2 linked regions of the Streptantibioticus cattleyicolor NRRL 8057 = DSM 46488 genome follow. The protein of the gene in region 1 interacts with the protein of each later gene in a pairwise test. Links are inferred from orthologs where the notes say so. Each region holds a gene or a part of one and is shown in the gene's direction. Other genes may lie near its edges. The genes, in order: eno and rpe.

Evidence for each region.
Region 2: the proteins of eno (region 1) and rpe interact in binary tests that used the Escherichia coli proteins (3 or more experiments, as listed by UniProt). The link is inferred for Streptantibioticus cattleyicolor NRRL 8057 = DSM 46488 from one-to-one orthologs.

Annotation. Positions count from the first base shown.
Region 1 is NC_017586.1:2,240,096-2,249,100, reverse strand. What follows is about bases 5,937-8,863. They hold eno (phosphopyruvate hydratase), read left to right. Parts: upstream 5,937-6,721; coding sequence 6,722-8,005; downstream 8,006-8,863. Other genes in these bases: SCATT_RS09845 (DUF501 domain-containing protein), read left to right, coding at 8,646-8,863; SCATT_RS09850 (FtsB family cell division protein), read left to right, coding at 8,124-8,594; SCATT_RS09860 (LysM peptidoglycan-binding domain-containing protein), read left to right, coding at 5,937-6,503. Also shown: SCATT_RS09890 (SurA N-terminal domain-containing protein), read left to right, coding at 1-86; SCATT_RS09885 (nucleoside triphosphate pyrophosphohydrolase), read left to right, coding at 144-1,136; SCATT_RS09880 (DUF6479 family protein), read left to right, coding at 1,191-1,535; SCATT_RS09875 (endonuclease V), read left to right, coding at 2,244-2,939; SCATT_RS09870 (cytochrome P450 family protein), read left to right, coding at 2,982-4,268; SCATT_RS09865 (LysM peptidoglycan-binding domain-containing protein), read left to right, coding at 4,379-5,386; more of SCATT_RS09860, read left to right, coding at 5,829-5,936; more of SCATT_RS09845, read left to right, coding at 8,864-9,005. UniProt on the Escherichia coli protein: Catalyzes the reversible conversion of 2-phosphoglycerate (2-PG) into phosphoenolpyruvate (PEP). It is essential for the degradation of carbohydrates via glycolysis.
Region 2 is NC_017586.1:5,766,387-5,775,443, forward strand. Bases 3,677-6,655 are described here. They hold rpe (ribulose-phosphate 3-epimerase), read left to right. Parts: upstream 3,677-4,812; coding sequence 4,813-5,499; downstream 5,500-6,655. Other genes in these bases: SCATT_RS25375 (RsmB/NOP family class I SAM-dependent RNA methyltransferase), read left to right, coding at 3,677-4,757; SCATT_RS25385 (sugar-binding transcriptional regulator), read left to right, coding at 5,684-6,655. In the rest of the region: SCATT_RS25360 (hypothetical protein), read right to left, coding at 42-596; def (peptide deformylase), read left to right, coding at 970-1,515; fmt (methionyl-tRNA formyltransferase), read left to right, coding at 1,601-2,542; more of SCATT_RS25375, read left to right, coding at 3,318-3,676; more of SCATT_RS25385, read left to right, coding at 6,656-6,721; SCATT_RS25390 (guanyl-specific ribonuclease), read left to right, coding at 6,881-7,327; SCATT_RS25395 (barstar family protein), read left to right, coding at 7,324-7,836; PspA-associated protein PspAB, read right to left, coding at 7,796-8,374; zinc metalloprotease HtpX, read right to left, coding at 8,440-9,057. UniProt on the Escherichia coli protein: Catalyzes the reversible epimerization of D-ribulose 5-phosphate to D-xylulose 5-phosphate.

The DNA of each region.
Region 1 (9,005 bases):
AGACCCTGTCGCTGGGCACCGCCACCGAACCGTGGGTGCGCAAGGCGCTGACCCCCGCCCCGGGATCGGTGAGCCTCCAGGGCTGACGCCGGTCCGGGGGCCGGCCGCGTGGCGTTGTCACAGGTCCGGGGTACGTTCGAGGGGTGACCGACACCGTTGCCCCCACCGCCGGCCCCGGCCGTCTGGTGCTCCTCACCACCAGCCACCGGGTGGCCCCCGGACTGCTCTCCTGGCCCGCCTGGCAGGCCCTGCGCTCGGCCGACGAGGTCCTGTGCCCCGACCCCGGCCACCCGCAACTGCCGTATCTGCGGGAGGCCGGGATCACCGTGGAGCACGCGGCGCCCTCCGGCCGCGAACTGGTGGACCGCGCCGCCGGAGGCCGCACGGTGCTGGTGATACCGGCGGCCGACGGCGACCCCGCGCTCACCGACGAACTGGCCCGGCTGGCCGGCTCCGGCCGGCTGCGCATGCCCGACCTGGAACTCCTCCCCGCCTCCTACGACCTGCCCGGGGCCCGGCTGCTCGACCTCGTCCAGGTGATGGACCGCATCCGCGCCGAATGCCCGTGGAGCGGCACCCGCACCGGCGAGGGCCTGGTGAAGTACCTCATCGAGGAGGCGTACGAACTCGTCGAGGCGATCGAGGACGGCGACCGCGCCGCCTACCTGGAAGAACTGGGCGACGTCCTGCTCCAGGTGGTCTTCCACGCCCGCATCGCGCAGGACGACCCCGAGGAGCCGTTCTCCATCGACGACGTGGCCGGGGCGCTGGTCGACAAGTTGATCCGCCGCCATCCGCACGTCTTCGGCACCGAGACCGCGCACACCCCGGAGGAGGTCAAGGAGCACTGGCTGCGCACCAAGGCCGCCGAGAAACGGCGTTCCTCGGTCACCGAGGGCGTCCCGCTCGACCAGCCCGCCCTCGCCCTCGCGGCCAAACTGGCCGGCCGGGTACGCGCCGCCGGCCTCGACGTGCCCCCGCCCCCCGCCGACGACGCCGACCTCGGCGACCGGCTGCTCGCCCTGGCCGCGCTCGCCGAACGGCAGGGCGTGGACCCGGAGTCCGCGCTGCGGGCCGCCGCCCGCCGCTACCGCGCGGCGGTCCGGTCGGCGGAGGCCGCCGCCCGGCCCGAGTGACAGGGGGCCCGCCCCCGCCCGAGTGATCCGCCGCCGGCCGGGTACCCGAGCCTCATGATGCGGTCACCGAGCACGGACCTAGCCGTCACCAAGGATCTGCTGGTCGGCGTCGGACCCTTCGTGGTGGGCGTCGTCATCGTCATCGCGCTGGGCTTCCTGGCGCTCCACTACGGGCGTCGCAGGCGGGAGAAGGAGCCGGTGCCGCCGCAGACGCCGCAGCCGAGGGGGGCGGCGTGGCGGACGCGTGAGCAGTACGGGGAGCCCACCTCGGTCGAGCAGCGCTCGCCCGAGGTGGAGAGCGGGTACGAGGACGTCTCCCGGCCCGCCGAAGAGGTCCCCCGCGACGGCCGTCGCCGCCGCCCCCAAGAATTCCGCGACTACCCCGGCCCCCGCACCTAACCCCCCGCCCCCCACGGCTTGGCCGGCCATCACGCGGTGGCCGGTTCGCCCGCTCCAGGTTTCCGGGGTGGCCCCGTATCCCCGCCCCTCACGGCTGGGCCGGCCATGCAGTGGTGGCCGGTTCGCCCGGTTCGGGTTGCCGGGGTGGCCCCCGTTCGCCCCTGTCTGGTGGGTGGTGGGGGTGGGTTTTTGGTTTGGTTCGGCACGGGGTGGGTTCGCCTATTGCCGGTGCGGGGTCGGGGGCGCGCCGGGGGTGACTCCTCGCTCCAGGTTTCGTTGTCGGCTTTCGGCCGCCCCGCTGGGTCGCTGCGGGGACACCCCCGGCACACCCCCTTCTGTCCGTTGGCGGGTGCCTCTCTTCGCGGGTGGGGGTGAGTGAGGAGGTTGGGGTGACCCCGATCTCCTTTCTTACCCACCCCGTGCCGCAGCGCGGAACGATGCGGAACGGGGGCGTGCAGGGGTGTCCCCGCAGCGACCCAGCGGACCGGCGGAGAGCCGAAGACGATGCGTGGAGCGAGGAGTCACCCCGGAGGGCCCCCGGGAACCCAGGCAGACAGTGCGCATCCCGCACTGTACGAACACAGCCACGGGTGGGCGGGGGGAAACAGCTGTGACGTCAGCCACGACGAGACGGGGGATCGGGGGAACCCGGGGAGGTAATGGCTGACCGCCAGCGCGAGCGAACCCGCGGGGGCGACAGAATGGGGTGTGCGCTTCACGCTTGACGAGCCGTGGCCTCGGACCGAGGCCGACGCCCTGTGCCTCCAGGAACGCCTCCGCGACCACGTGGACCGCCTCGGGCCGGGCCCGATCCGCCCGAGGCTGGTCGCCGGGGTGGACGTGGCCTACGCCGAGGGGTCGGACCGCGTCGCGGCCGGGGTCGTGGTGCTGGACACCGCCACGCTGGACGTCGTCGAGCAGGCCACGGCCCAGGGCGTGGCCACCTTCCCGTACGTGCCGGGACTGTTCGCCTTCCGCGAAATCCCCGTTCTCGTCGAGGCGTTGAACCGCCTGGAGTCGGTCCCGGAGCTGCTGCTGTGCGACGGGCACGGGCTGGCGCACCCGCGCCGTTTCGGACTCGCCTGCCACCTCGGGCTGCTCACCGGCATCCCGTCGGCCGGCGTCGCCAAGACCCCGTTCGTCGGCCGCTACGACCCGGCCGCCCTCGGGTCCGGGCGCGGCGCGCAGGCCGACCTCGTGGACGACGGCGAGACCGTCGGCCGCGCGCTGCGCACCCAGGACGGCGTCAAGCCCGTCTACGTCTCCGTGGGCCACGGCATCGACCTCGACACCGCCTGCCGTCACGTGCTGGCCCTCGCCCCCTCCTACCGCCTCCCCGAGACCACCCGCCGCGCCGACCGCCTCAGCCGCGACACCCTGCTGGGCCGGTCCCCGCGGCGCTGACGCGGGCGCCGGGCGCGCCGGGCCACCGGCTACCGTCGAGGCGTGCACGACCACGAGCCCGCCGCCCCTTCGCCGTCCCTGTTCAGCTGGGAGTTCGCAGCCGACCCCTACCCCTCGTACGCGTGGCTGCGGGAGAACTCCCCGGTGCACCGGACCACGCTGCCCAGTGGGGTGAACGCGTGGCTGGTGACGCGGTACGCCGACGCGCGGCAGGCGCTGGCGGACGCCCGGCTGTCGAAGAACCCGGTGCACCACAGCGAGCGGGCGCACGCCAAGGGGAAGGTTGGGATCCCGGGGGAGCGGAGCGCGGATCTCATGACGCATCTGCTCAACATCGATCCGCCCGACCACACCCGGTTGCGGCGGCTGGTGTCGAAGGCGTTCACGCCGCGGCGGGTGGCGGAGTTCGCGCCGCGGGTGCAGGCGCTGACCGACCGGCTGATCGACGGCTTCGCCGGGCGGGGGTCGGCGGACCTCATCCACGAGTTCGCCTTTCCGCTGCCGATCTACGCCATCTGCGACCTGTTGGGGGTGCCCGCCGAGGACCAGGACGATTTCCGGGACTGGGCGGGGACGATGATCCGGCACGGCGGCGGGCCGCGCGGCGGGGTCGCCCGGGCGGTCAAACGGATGCGCGCCTACCTGCTGGAACTCATCCACCGCAAGCGGGCCGCGCTCGGCGACGACCTGATCTCGGGGCTGATCCGGGCCAGTGACCACGGGGAGCACCTGACCGAGAACGAGGCCGCCGCGATGGCGTTCATCCTGCTGTTCGCCGGTTTCGAGACCACCGTGAACCTGATCGGCAACGGCACCTACGCCCTGCTGCGCGACCCGGGGCAGCGCCGGGTGCTCACCGACGCGCTGGCGGCGGGGGAGACGGCGGTGCTGGACACCGGGGTCGAGGAGCTGCTGCGGTACGACGGGCCGGTGGAGCTGGCGACCTGGCGGTTCGCCACCGAGCCGCTGACCATCGGCGGCCGGCGGATCGGCACGGGGGAGCCGGTGCTGGTGGTGCTGGCCGCCGCCGACCGGGACCCGGCGCGGTTCGACCGGCCCGACACCCTCGACCTGGCCCGCCGGGACAACCCGCACCTGGGCTTCGGCCACGGCATCCACTACTGCCTGGGCGCCCCGCTGGCCCGGCTGGAGGGCAGGACCGCGCTGGCCACCCTGCTGACCCGGCTGCCCGACCTCCAACTCGCGGTGCCGGAAGGGGAGTTGCGGTGGCGTGGCGGGCTGATCATGCGCGGTCTGCGGGAACTCCCGGTGACGTTCACCCCGGAGCCGGACCGCTCGGCCGATACCGGTGCGAACAAGGTCAACTGACGACTCGTCAGTAACGTGACCGTCGCGTGATCTCCACTACATCCCCCCGTAACCGCCACCGAACGACGCTACGCTCTGCGGTCGTCCGTGACGTCGGAGAAAGGCACTCCATGCTCAGGTCCGGTAACGGCCAGCACCGAAAGCCGCGGCAGGCGCCCAGAATCGTCGTGGCCGCCGGGGTCGCAGGGGCCGGGATGACACTGCCGCTGCTGGCCTCCGGTGGCGCCCAGGCCGCGTCCACCGGCACCTGGGACCGGGTCGCCCAGTGCGAGAGCGGCGGCGCGTGGAGCGCCGACACCGGCAACGGCTACTACGGCGGGCTGCTGCTGACCCAGTCCGAGTGGGAGCAGTACGGCGGCCTGTCGTACGCGCCCCAGCCCGACCTGGCCAGCCGGCAGCAGCAGATAGCCGTGGCCGAGAAGATCCTCGCCGCCCGCGGCGTCTCCGCCTGGCAGGACTGCGCCGCCGACGCGGGGCTGACCCAGGGCGGCGCCCCCGCCGCCGTCGACCCCGGCGTCCCGCAGACCGGGGACGGCACCGCCTCCGGCACCACCCGCACCCACGACGACCCGCCGGCCCGCCCCTCCGACGGCCCGCAGGACACCGGCCCGGACACCGGCCCGTCCGCCCCCTCCTCCTCTTCCTCGGCCTCCTCCCCGACACCGTCGGCCTCGGCCTCCACCGCGCCCTCCGGCACCCCGTCGGCCTCCCCGACCCCGTCGGGCACCGCCTCGTCCTCCGCCTCCCCGACCCCGTCGGCCGGCAGCCCCACCACCACCCCCTCCGGCAGCCCCACCCCCACCGGCCGCCACGCCAAGCCCCCGGTCCCCGACACCACCGCGCAGGCCCCGCAGGAGACCCCCTCCGCCCCCGCCACCGGTGACCGCGGCGGCGACGACGAGACCTCCCGCGGCGGCTCCCACGCCCGCCCCACCGTGCCGCGGCAGGGCGACACGTCCGCCGCCTACACCGTCCGGCCCGGGGACAACCTCTCCCAGATCGCCACCGACCACTCCGTGACGGGCGGCTGGCCGGCGCTGTACGACGCCAACAAGTCCGTGGTGGGCTCCGACCCCGACCTGATCCTGCCCGGACAGCACCTCACCCTCGGTCACTGAACCCCGGGTAAGGGGGCGTCCGGCTGTGACATAACTCTCCCGGCCGGCGCCCCCGTCCGACCGTTGCCGATCTTGAGCGCACCGCCGTCGACCTGCGTTTTCGTCCCCGTCGCGGTCCTAGCCGGGGCCCTGGCCGGGAACCCGGCCGTGGTTGCCGGGCCCGGCGGGGCTGTGCTTATGGTCTTCACCGCTCGCCACCGCGAGCCCTGTCGGTCGGGAACGCCGAGTCCTGCCGCCCACCGACGGGAACAGTCGACGCGAGAGCGCCGTAGGCAGGAGCGGGGGACCCAGGTTCTCCGCCGGACCGGACGGTACGGGCCCAACGCCCCGCCGCACGGCCCGGCTTGGGGTTAAGTCGCGTGCCACCACGGCACCGACCGGGCACTCACTCGGCCCGCACCCGACAGCTCACCTCGTAGGCGTCGGTGAGGATCACTTCCCCATGGGCAAGCACCGTCGTGCCTCCAAGGCCGTTCGCATCGCCACGTTCGCCGGTGTCGCCGGCGCCGCCGTCGCCGCTCCGCTGCTGAGCGCCACCTCCGCCTCCGCCGCCTCGGTCTCCGTGTGGGACCGCGTCGCCCAGTGCGAGTCCAGCGGCAACTGGTCCAACCACGACACCGGTGGCAACGGCCACTACGGCGGCCTGCAGTTCTCGCCGTCCAGCTGGGCCGCCGCCGGCGGTCTGAAGTACGCCTCGCGTGCCGACTACGCCACCAAGGACCAGCAGATCGCCGTCGCCGAGCAGCTGCTGAAGATGCAGGGCCCGGGCGCCTGGCAGTGCGCCTACGCCGGTCCGCTGACCTCCGGCGGCCCCGCTCCGGCGGTCGACACCGCCGGCTCCGGCAACGCCGCCTCGGCGCAGACCGACGCCGTCAAGCCGGCCAAGCCCGCCGCCCCGGCCCCCACCCAGCACCGCCACGCCCCGCGGCACGCCGCCCCGGCCGCCCCGGTGCAGCGCGGCACCGGTGAGTACACCGTCCAGGCCGGCGACACCCTGTCGAAGATCGCCGCCGACCACCAGGTCGCCGGTGGCTGGCAGAAGCTCTTCGACCTCAACAAGGACGTCGTCAAGGACGCCAACCTCATCTTCCCCGGTCAGCACCTGCACCTGCGCTGACCAGGGCCGGCCCGGGCACCCCCGGTAACGGGGGCGGCCCGCGCCGGGCCAGGGCGCGCCGAGCGCCCGTCCCCGTCTCCCCGGCCGGACACGCCTTCCCCCGAGCGTGTCCGGCCGGGGCATTTTCGGCCCGGCGTCCGGACCGTCGGGCCGGGCCGGGCCCCGCGCCGGTTAGGCTCATGGCGCAGAGCAAGACACACATCCCAAAGGAGATGCTCGTGCCGTCCATCGACGTCGTCGTAGCCCGGGAAATCCTCGACTCGCGAGGCAACCCCACCGTCGAGGTCGAGGTCGGCCTCGACGACGGCAGCACCGGTCGTGCCGCCGTTCCGTCCGGCGCCTCCACCGGCGCCTTCGAGGCCCTCGAACTCCGCGACGGTGACAAGGCGCGCTACGGGGGCAAGGGCGTCGAGAAGGCCGTCCTCGCCGTCATCGAGCAGATCGGTCCGGAGCTGGTCGGCTACGACGCCACCGAGCAGCGCCTGATCGACCAGGCGATGCTCGACCTGGACGCCACCCCCGACAAGTCCTCGCTGGGCGCCAACGCCATCCTCGGCGTCTCCCTGGCCGTGGCGCACGCCGCCTCCGAGGCGTCCGACCTGCCGCTCTTCCGCTACATCGGCGGCCCCAACGCGCACGTGCTGCCGGTGCCGATGATGAACATCCTCAACGGCGGCGCCCACGCCGACTCCAACGTGGACATCCAGGAGTTCATGATCGCGCCGATCGGCGCCGAGTCGTTCTCCGAGGCGCTGCGCTGGGGTGCCGAGACGTACCACGCGCTCAAGGGCGTCCTCAAGGAGCGCGGCCTGTCCACCGGCCTCGGCGACGAGGGCGGCTTCGCGCCCGACCTGGAGTCCAACCGGGCCGCCCTCGACCTGATCGTGGAGGCCATCAAGAAGGCCGGCTTCCAGCCCGGCCAGGACATCGCGCTCGCCCTGGACGTCGCCGCCTCCGAGTTCTACAAGGAGGGCGTCTACGTCTTCGAGGGCAAGGAGCGCACCGCCGCCGAGATGAGCGCCTACTACGGCGAGCTGGTCGACGCCTACCCGCTGGTCTCCATCGAGGACCCGCTGCACGAGGAGGACTGGGACGGCTGGAAGACCATCACCGACCAGCTCGGCGACAAGGTCCAGCTCGTCGGTGACGACCTGTTCGTCACCAACCCCGAGCGCCTCCAGCGCGGCATCGACAGCAACACCGCCAACGCGCTGCTGGTGAAGGTCAACCAGATCGGCTCGCTCACCGAGACGCTGGACGCCGTCGAGCTGGCCCAGCGCAGCGGCTACAAGTGCATGATGTCGCACCGCTCCGGCGAGACCGAGGACGTCACCATCGCCGACCTGGCCGTGGCCACCAACTGCGGCCAGATCAAGACCGGTGCCCCGGCCCGTTCCGACCGCGTCGCCAAGTACAACCAGTTGCTGCGCATCGAGGAGATCCTGGACGACGCCGCGGTCTACGCCGGCCGCAGCGCCTTCCCGCGCTTCCGCAACCAGTAACCGGCGTCCGCGCCCCGGTCATCCGGCGCGTCCCGCTGCACAGGTCCCCGCACCCGGTCCCGTACCGTGTGCGGGGACACCAGCGAGCCCGGCGGGGCCAACGGCGAGGGGAGACGGCGTGGCGGCGGATCGGTTCTCCACCGCGGCGAGGCTGAAGGCCCTGGGCCAGCAGGCACAGGCCCGCGTCTACCGGGCCACCGGCCGGCGGCCGAGGCGCGGCAAGCTCACCGGCCGCGCCGCGCTGCTGGCGCTCACCGTGTGCGCGCTGGTGGTGGCGCTCGCCTATCCGACCCGTCAGTACGTCGCCCAGCGCGCCCAAATCGCCGACCAGCGTCGGCAGGCCGAGGCACAGCGCCGCGAGGTGGACCGGCTGCGGGAGGCCAAGGCCCGTTGGTCGGACCCGGAGTTCGTCAAGTCCCAGGCGCGTGAGCACCTGCACTACGTCATGCCCGGCGAGACCGGTTACGTGCTGCCCGGGCTGCCCGGGGACGGCGCCGCCCGGCACGGCTCGGACCCGTCCGGCGCGACCGACCGGCCCTGGTACGACAACCTGTGGGACGGGGTGAACTCCTCCGACGCCCGCCGCTGACCGGCGCGTTGCCCCACCCCCGTCCCGCCCGCACCCCGACGAGAAAGCCCCATGGAAAACCCTCCGCCCCGCACCGAACCGTCCCCGCCCACCGAGGCCGACGTCGCCGCCATCGGCGAGCAGCTCGGCCGTGTGCCGCGCGGTCTGCGAAGCGTCGCGCACCGCTGTCCGTGCGGGCTGCCGGACGTGGTGGAGACCGCGCCCCGGCTGCCGGACGGCACGCCGTTCCCGACGCTGTACTACCTGACCTGCCCGCGGGCCGCCTCCGCCATCGGCACCCTGGAGGCCGACGGCGTGATGAAGGAGATGACGGCCCGGCTCGCCGAGGACCCGGAGCTGGCCGCCGCCTACCGCGCCGCCCACGAGGACTACATCGCCCGCCGGGACGCCGTCGAGGTGCTGGCCGGCTTC
Region 2 (9,057 bases), 3.5 Mb from region 1 along the record:
GCGGGCCCGGGCAGGCGCGTGACGCGCCGCGGGCCCCGGGATCAGCCGTTCCGGGGGGCCGGGACGGTGCCCGGGACGGGGCCGGGGACAGCGGCTCCGGGGAAGGCGTCGTCACGCAGCGCGGTGGGCTGCGCGGTGCCCATCGGCACGGTGCGGGCGGCGGGGACGGTACGCGCCGGGGCGGCGGGCAGCGGACGCGGCGCGACCGTCGGGGCGCGGCCGGCGGTGGCGGCCTCCGGCTGCGCGGTCGCCCGGCGCGAGCCGTAACGGCGGTGCACCGCCTGCTTGGTGACCCCGAGCGCGGAGCCCACCGCGTCCCAGGAGAAGCCGAGCGAGCGGTCGAAGTCGACCGCGGCGGTGACCAGGGTCTCGACGCTGTCGCGCAGCTCCTGCGCAAGGCGCACGGTGGGGGCCGGGGCACGGCCGTAGACGACGAATCCGGCGGCGGGCCCGGTACGCCGCGGGCGGTAGACGTTGCCCAACTGCGCGGTCAGGGTGCGCAGTGCGTCCACCTGCCGGCGGACCCGTTCGATGTCCCGCACCAACAGGTGCAGACTGGCCCGTGCCTGGGCGTCGTGGGTTGCGTGGTCGGCCATGAACAAGCCTCTCGAACCGGCGATGCTGAGTGAGTTTCGGACGGTCGGGAAATCCCGGACCGGTACGGGCCGATGGGAACGGCCCGATTTCGGTCAATCTGCCTTGACCAACGCGTCACGGGCCCCTCGGGTCACGCTCCGGGGGGCGTTTCGCGGCGCGGTCACCGCGTGCGCCCTTCCGTACGCCCCCGTACGCATCCCGGGCCCCCTCGCGCGCCGGGCGCGTCCGTCACGGTCACGCGCCTGATGCGCCCTGCGTGCGCGGCCCGGCCGCTTCCCGTGCGCCCCCGGGGAGGGCCGGGCACCGCCGCCCCTAGACTTGGGGGCCGGTCCCGCCCGTCCCGCCAGGTCCGTTCCCCGACAGGAGCCAGCCGTGTCCGTCCTGCCGATCCGCCTCTTCGGCGACCCGGTCCTGCGTATGAAGGCGCAGCCGGTCACCGATTTCGACAAGGAGCTGCGCACGCTGGTGAAGGACCTCACCGACACCATGGCCGCGGCCCCCGGCGCGGGGCTGGCCGCCCCCCAACTCGGCGTATCCCTGCGGGTGTTCACCTATCACGTCGACGGTGAGCTGGGCCACCTGGTCAACCCCGACCTCTCCTTGACCGAGGAGGAGCAGGACGGCCCCGAGGGCTGCCTGTCGCTGCCCGGGCTGACCTACGACTGCAAGCGCGCGTACGGCGTGGTGGCCAAGGGGTTCAACATGTACGGCGACCCGGTCACCGTCGAGGGCACCCGGCTGCTCGCCCGCTGCGTCCAGCACGAGACCGACCACCTGGACGGCATCGTCTTCATCGACCGGCTCGACCCCGAGCAGCGCAAGGCGGCGATGAGGGCGATACGCGAGGCGGAGTGGGCCGGACAGACCGCTCCGCAGGTGAAGTTCTCCCCGCACCGCACGTTCGGCCGCGCGCTGTGACCGGCGGGGGCGGCCGTGGTGTCACCGCCCGCCGCGTTCCCCGCACTTCCCGACAGGTCCCCGTTCGAAAGGCACCGCACCCACGATGAGGCTCGTCTTCGCCGGCACCCCCGAGGTCGCCGTCCCCGCCCTGGAGGCGCTGCTCGCCTCGGACCGGCACGAGGTCGCCGCCGTCGTCACCCGGCCCGACGCCCCCGCCGGGCGTGGCCGCAAGCTGGTGGCGAGCCCGGTCGCGCAGCGCGCCCAGGACGCCGGGATCGAGGTGCTCAAGCCCGCCCGCCCGCGGGACGAGGCGTTCCTGGCCCGGCTGCGGGAGATCGCCCCGGACTGCTGTCCGGTGGTGGCGTACGGCGCCCTGCTGCCGCGCGTCGCGCTGGACGTGCCCCGGCACGGCTGGGTCAACCTGCACTTCTCGCTGCTGCCGGCGTGGCGTGGCGCGGCCCCCGTGCAGCACGCCGTGCTGGCCGGTGACGAGGTCACCGGCGCCTCGACGTTCCAGATCGAGGAGGGGCTCGACTCCGGCCCGGTCTACGGCGTGATCACCGAGACCATCAAGGCCGACGACACCAGCGGCGCACTGCTTCAGCGTCTGGCGCAGTCCGGTGCCGGACTCCTGGCGGCCACCATGGACGGCATCGAGGACGGCACCCTGGTGGCCCGCCCGCAGCCCGAGGAGGGCGTCACCCTGGCCCCCAAGCTGTCGGTGGCCGACGCCCAGGTGGACTGGTCCGCCCCGGCGCTCCGTGTCGACCGCGTGGTCCGCGGCTGCACCCCGGCCCCCGGCGCCTGGACGCTCCACCGCGGCGAACGCCTCAAACTCGCCGCCCCGGTACGCCTCCTGCCCGACCGCGCCGACCTCGACCTGGCCCCCGGCGAACTCGCCGTCACCAAGAACGCCGTCTACGTCGGCACCGGCTCCCACCCCGTCCAGCTCACCGACGTCCAACCCCAGGGCAAGAAGCGCATGCCCGCCCCCGACTGGGCCCGCGGCACCCGCCTGACCTCCGGCGACCACCTGGGCACCTGACCCCCGCCCGAGCGACCTCGGCGCGGGACGCCGGGTTCCTCCGGCGGTGATTCCCGGAGGGGGCCGGGCCGCCGGGCCCCCTCCGGTTGGGGGAGGGCCGGGCGTCGGCGGATGTGTTGGCGACGGACCGCCTGCTCCGGTGTGGGCTGGGCGTGGGGTCGGCCGGGTCTCTCCGGGTGGGGAGGGCCGTGCGGGTGCGGGGTCCTGTGGCGCGTGGGGGCGGTTGGTGTGGGACCTGTTTCCGGGCCGTCGGGTGCCTTCGGGTGGGGGAGGGCCGGGTGTCGGCGGATGTGTTGGCGACCGACCGCCTGCCCCGGCGAGGGCTGAGCGCGGGGCACCGCGGCGCGCTTCGCCGCCCGTCCACGGCTCGCCGGCAGCGCGACCGCGCGAGCGGCCGACGTGGGACGACGGGGCCGCGGGCCGTCCCGCTCGGGCTCGTCTCCCCGGACCCCTCCGGGCACCGCGGCGCGTGACGCCGGTCGGCGCGGGGCCCGGCGCGGGGCCGTCGCCGAGTTCCGGTCGGCAGCGCGGCCGTGTCCCGCACGCGGCCCCGGCCCCGGGCACCGGCGTCCGAGGGGGCTTCCGGCGTACCGCCACCCGCCCCGGCGGGGGCTCGCCGCCACCGCGCCCCCGGCCCCGACCGGCCACTCGTCGGCGGGCGGTCACGTAGGGTGGGCGGACCGGGGCATCCGGTCGGCGGCGGACGTAGGGACGGGCGCGGGCGGGGTGGCCGGGTGGTAGTGCCGTCGCCGACTTCTTCCGGAGCACCTTTCCCGTGAACGACCGTTCCCGCCGCCCGCAGGGCAAGCCGTACCGACCCCGCCGACCGCGCCCCGACGCCGTGCGCGAGCTGGCCTACGACGCGCTGCGGGCGGTGGACGAGCGGGACGCCTACGCCAACCTCGTGCTGCCGTCGCTGCTGCGCGAGGCCGAGCGCAAGGGCGGGTTCGACCGGCGTGACGCGGCGCTCGCCACCGAGCTGGTCTACGGCACGCTGCGCCGCCAGGGCACCTACGACGCCGTGCTCGCCGCCTGCGTGGACCGGCCGTTGCGCGAGGTCGACCCGCCGGTGCTCGACGTACTCGCCCTCGGCGCCCACCAGTTGCTCGGCACCCGGATCCCGCCGCACGCCGCGGTCTCGGCCACCGTCGACCTGGCCCGCGCGGTGCTGGGGGAGGGGCGGGCGAAGTTCGTCAACGCCGTGCTGCGCAAGGTGGCCGCCCACGACCTGGACGGCTGGCTGGACCGGGTCGCGCCGCCGTACGACGAGGACCCCGAGGAACACCTCGCCGTCGTCCACTCGCATCCGCGCTGGGTCGTCTCCGCGCTGTGGGACGCGCTGGGCGGCGGGCGGGCCGGGATCGAGGAGTTGCTCGCCGCCGACAACGAACGCCCGGAGGTGACGCTGGTCGCGCGGCCGGGGCGGGCCACCACCGAGGAACTGGTCGCCGCGGCCGGTGGCGAGACGCTGCCGGGCCGCTGGTCGCCGTATGCCGTACGGCTCACCGAGGGCGGCGACCCGGCGGCGCTGGACGCGGTGCGCGAGGGCCGCGCCGGGGTGCAGGACGAGGGGAGCCAGCTGGTCGCCCTCGCGCTCGCCGACGCCCCGCTGGACGGCCCCGACGCCCGCTGGCTGGACGGCTGCGCGGGACCGGGCGGCAAGGCGGCGCTGCTCGGCGCGCTCGCCGCGCGACGCGGTGCCGCCCTGCTCGCCTCCGAGAAGCAGCCGCACCGCGCCCGTCTGGTGGCCCGTTCGCTCGCCGGCAACCCCGGCCCGTACCAGGTGGTCACCGCCGACGGCACCCGGCCGGCGTGGCGGGCGGAGGCGTTCGACCGGGTGCTGGTGGACGTGCCGTGCAGCGGCCTGGGCGCGCTGCGCCGCCGCCCCGAGGCGCGCTGGCGGCGCCGCCCGGAGGACGTGGCCGCCTTCGCCCCGCTCCAGCGCGGACTGCTGCGTTCCGCGCTGCGGGCCGTCCGGGTCGGCGGGGTCGTGGCGTACGCCACCTGTTCGCCGCATCCGGCGGAGACCCGGGTGGTCGTCGACGACGTGCTGCGCGGCCGGGCCGGCGGCCCTGCGGTGCCGGCCGAGTGGATCGACGCCCGGCCGCTGCTGCCCGGCCTCCCCGGCCTCGGCGACGGGCCGGACGTCCAGCTGTGGCCGCACCGGCACGGCACCGACGCGATGTACCTGGCGCTGCTGCGGCGCACCGGCTGACCACCGCGGGTCCCCGGTTCGGCCCGGCCGGGGCGGGCGCGGGATACTGGGCCCCATGCGCCCGCAGATCAACCCCAGCATCCTGTCCGCCGACTTCGCCCGCCTCGCCGAGGAGGCGGACGCCGTGGCGGGGGCCGACTGGCTCCATGTCGACGTGATGGACAACCACTTCGTGCCCAACCTCACGCTCGGCGTGCCCGTCGTGGAGTCGCTGCGCAAGGCCACCGGAACCCCGCTCGACTGCCACCTGATGATCGAGCAGCCGGACCGCTGGGCGCCGCAGTACGTGGAGGCGGGCGCGGGTTCGGTCACCTTCCACGCCGAGGCGGCGGCGGCCCCGGTGCGGCTGGCCCGGGAGATCCGGGCCAAGGGGGCGCGGGCCGCGATGGCGCTCAAGCCCGCCACGCCCGTCGAGCCCTACGAGGACCTGCTCCCCGAACTCGACATGATCCTGGTGATGACGGTCGAGCCGGGCTTCGGCGGCCAGTCCTTCCTCGACATCATGCTGCCCAAGATCCGCCGCACCCGGGAGCTGATCGCCAAGCACGGCCTCGACCTGTGGCTCCAGGTGGACGGCGGGGTCTCGGAGCGGACCATCGAGCGGTGCGCGGAGGCCGGCGCCGACGTCTTCGTGGCCGGTTCGGCGGTCTACGGCGCCGACGACCCGGCGGAGGCGGTGCGCAAGCTGCGTAACCAGGCCGGGTCGGCGCTGGCCTCGGCGAGCTGGGCCTGCGCCCACTGAGCCGGGCGGACGACGGCGGGCCACCGGCCGGCTGAACGCGGGCTGAACGGCGGCCACCCCGGCGCGGGTGCCCCCGTTCACCGGGCTCCCGTAGATTGGAATGGAGCAAGTCCCTGTGATCGGAGGGCCCCAAGCGCGTCGACATCTGCAAAGATGATGCAAAGATGAGCGTGTAGGGATTCAGATGAGCACTGGGGAGGGTGACGTGACCACTGGCCGCTCACCGGTCCGCATGGGCCCCGCCGAGATGGTGCAGGCGGCGGCGATGGCCCGTCGCTTCTACCTGGAGGGCAAGTCCAAGATCCAGATCGCGGAGGAGTTCGGCGTCAGCCGGTTCAAGGTCGCGCGCGTGCTGGAGTCGGCGCTCGAACGCGACCTGGTCCGCATCGAGATCCGGGTGCCGGCCGAACTCGACGCGGAGCGCTCCGACGCCCTGCGGGCCCGGTACGGACTGCGCCACGCCGTGGTCGTCGAGTCCCCCTCCGACCAGACCGCCGACTCGCCCGACCCGGAGAACCTCGGCGCGGTCGCCGCCGGCCTCCTGGGCGAACTGGTGACCGAGGGCGATGTGCTCGGCCTCGCCTGGGGCCGTTCCATCATCACCATGGCCAACGCCCTCGACCGGCTACCGCCGTGCACCGTCGTCCAGCTCACCGGCGTCTACGACGCGGGCACCGCCGAACGCGGCTCGGTCGAGGCCGTCCGCCGGGCCGCCCAGGTCTCCGGCGGCGAGGCCCATCCGATGTACGCGCCGATGGTGCTCCCCGACGCGGCCACCGCCGCCGCGCTGCGCAAGCAGACCGGGATCGCCGCGGCCATGGGCTACTTCGACAAGGTCACCGTGGCCGTGGTCTCCATCGGCTCCTGGGAACCGCGGGTCTCCACCGTGTACGACGCCCTCACCGACGCCGAGCGCAAGCACTACGCCGACCTCGGGGTGGCCGCCGAGATGTCCTCCCACCTGTTCGACGCCGAGGGCCGCCGGGTCGGCCGCGACCTGGGCGAACGATGCATAACCGTGGACGCCGACCGGCTGCGCCGGGTGCCCGAGGTGGTGGCGATCGCGGGCGGCATCCGCAAGGCCGCCGCGGTCGGCGCGGTGCTCCGCTCCGGGCTGGTCACCTCCCTGGTCACCGACACCGCCGCCGCCGACCACCTGCTGGAGAAGCAGTCGCCGGGCGTGCGCCCGGCCATCGAGCGGGCCGACCCGGGCACCGCGTAACCCCGCGCCCCGGTCCCGCTCCGGCGCGCGCCCGACCACCGCCGACCCGGCCGGTGCGCGCCCGCTCCGGCGCCACCCGAGTGCTGACGATCCGTCAGGAAGCGTCGGTCCACGGCCACCGGGGCGCGGCCGGAGCGGCGGTGTGGCACCATCACCGGCATGCGTCACCGCTCACCGTCCACCGCACTGCGACTGTTGTGCGCCCTGCTCGCCGCCGTGGCCCTCGCCCTGGCCGGCTGTTCCGCGCACCCCCGAACCGCCGCCGAACACCGCTCCGGCGGCCCCGCGCGCACCGCGCCGTCGGCCACCACGCAGGGCGGCCACCGGCTGCGTACCGTGCCGGCGAGCAGCCTGCCCGCCGAGGCCCAGCGCACCCTGCGGCTGATCGCGGCCGGCGGCCCGTTCCCGTACCCCAAGGACGGCGTGGTCTTCGGGAACTACGAAGGGGTGCTGCCCAAGGAGCCGCGCGGCTACTACCACGAGTACACCGTGCCCACCCCGGGCTCCCGGGACCGCGGCGCCCGGCGCATCGTGACCGGCTCCCACCAGGAGCGCTACTACAGCCAGGACCACTACCGGACGTTCGTGGCGGTGAGTTCGCGATGACCGGGGCCGACGAGGACGGGCTGGCCGCCCTGCTCGGCGGACCGCTGCCGCACGGCATCGTCCACGTGCCCCAGGGCCGCGCCGCCGGGGACGTGCTGGACGCCGCCCACGTCACCGGCTGGCAGACGGTACGGCTGAGCCTGGACGGCGTCGCCGACAAGGCCGGCTTCCTGGACGCCTGCGCCCGCCGCCTCGGCCTGCCGGAGTGGTTCGGGCACAACTGGGACGCGCTCCACGACTGCCTGACCGACCCCGACTGGGCGCTGCCCGGCCACGCGACACCGGGGCGGCGGCTGGTCCTGGTCACCGGCTGGACGGCGCTGGCCGAGGCGGCCCCCGCGGAGTGGGAGACCGCTCAGCGGGTGCTGGCCGACGCGGTCGGCCACTGGCGGTCGACCGCCACCCCGCTGCTGGTGGTCGTCGACCGGCCGCCCGCCGACCCGTTCGCCGACGCCTTCGAGGACCCGCTCACAGACCCGGAGCCCCCCACACCGGGAACCAGCGGCTGAGGTCCTCCTCCACCCGCAGGTCGTTGCCGATCAACGCCTTCACCTGGAGCTCCAGCGCGTTGTCCCGCTTCTCCCCTCGGCGCGGCGCGAACGGGTAGAACGTGCCCCGCTTGTAGAGGTAGACCAGCGCCAGCGCGCGCCCCTCGGCGTCCTGGAAACCCACCAGCGAGCACAGCAACTGCGGGCCGAAACCGCCGTCCTGCAACGTGGTGTTGACCGCGTGCAGATCGTTGACGAGCCCCGCCACGTCGTCCGGGTCGTGGCGGGAGAGCAGCCAGGTATAGCCGTAGGAATCCTGGCTGAACTCCACCGGGGCGGCGCCGCCGGCCACGTCCGCGTCCAGCAGCCCCTGGACCTCCGCGCGCAGTTGGGCGAAGGCGCCGCCCTCCACCGCGGCGAAGCAGACCGAGCCCTGGCCGGTCGGCCTCAGACCCGCGGCGGCCTGGAGGGTGACCGCGGCCGACGGCAGGCCGAAGAGCTGGTCGAGGTCGGGCCGCACCGGCTTGCTGCGGCCGAGCAGGGTGTCGAGGAAGCCCACGGGCGGTCAGCTCCTGTCGGGAAGTCGGGGAGTGGAGTGGGGGAGTCGGTTCCGGGAGCGGTGGTTCAGCCCTGGCCCAGCTCCGCGGCGATCCGGCCGAGCTGCTCCAGCCGCTGCTCCAGCGTCGGGTGGGTGGACAGCAGGTTGGACAGGCTCTCCCGGGAGGCGATGGCCGGCGCGAAGTAGAAGGCGTTGAACGGCTCGGCCTTGCGCAGGTCCTCGGTGGGGATCCGGGCCATCGCGCCGCTCACCTTGGTCAGCGCCGAGGCGAGCGCGGAGGGGCGGCCGGTGAGCTGGGCGGCCGAACGGTCCGCGGACAGCTCCCGGTACCGCGACAGCATCCGGGTCAGCAGGAAGCTGATCGCGTACACCACCGCGCTCACCAGCGGTACCAGCAGCGCGATGATCGCCGCGTTCTGGTCCCGTCCGCCCCGGGCCCGGAAGCCGCCCCACAGTCCGATCCGGGTGATCATCCCGGCCAGCACACCGAGGAACGAGGCGATCGTCATCACCGCCACGTCCTTGTGGGCCACGTGCGACAACTCGTGGGCGAGCACGCCTTCCAGCTCGTGGGGTTCGAGCCGGCGCAGCAGTCCGGTGGTGGCGCAGACCACCGCGTTGTCGGCGTTGCGGCCGGTGGCGAAGGCGTTGGGCACGTCCGATGCGGCCACCGCCACCCTGGG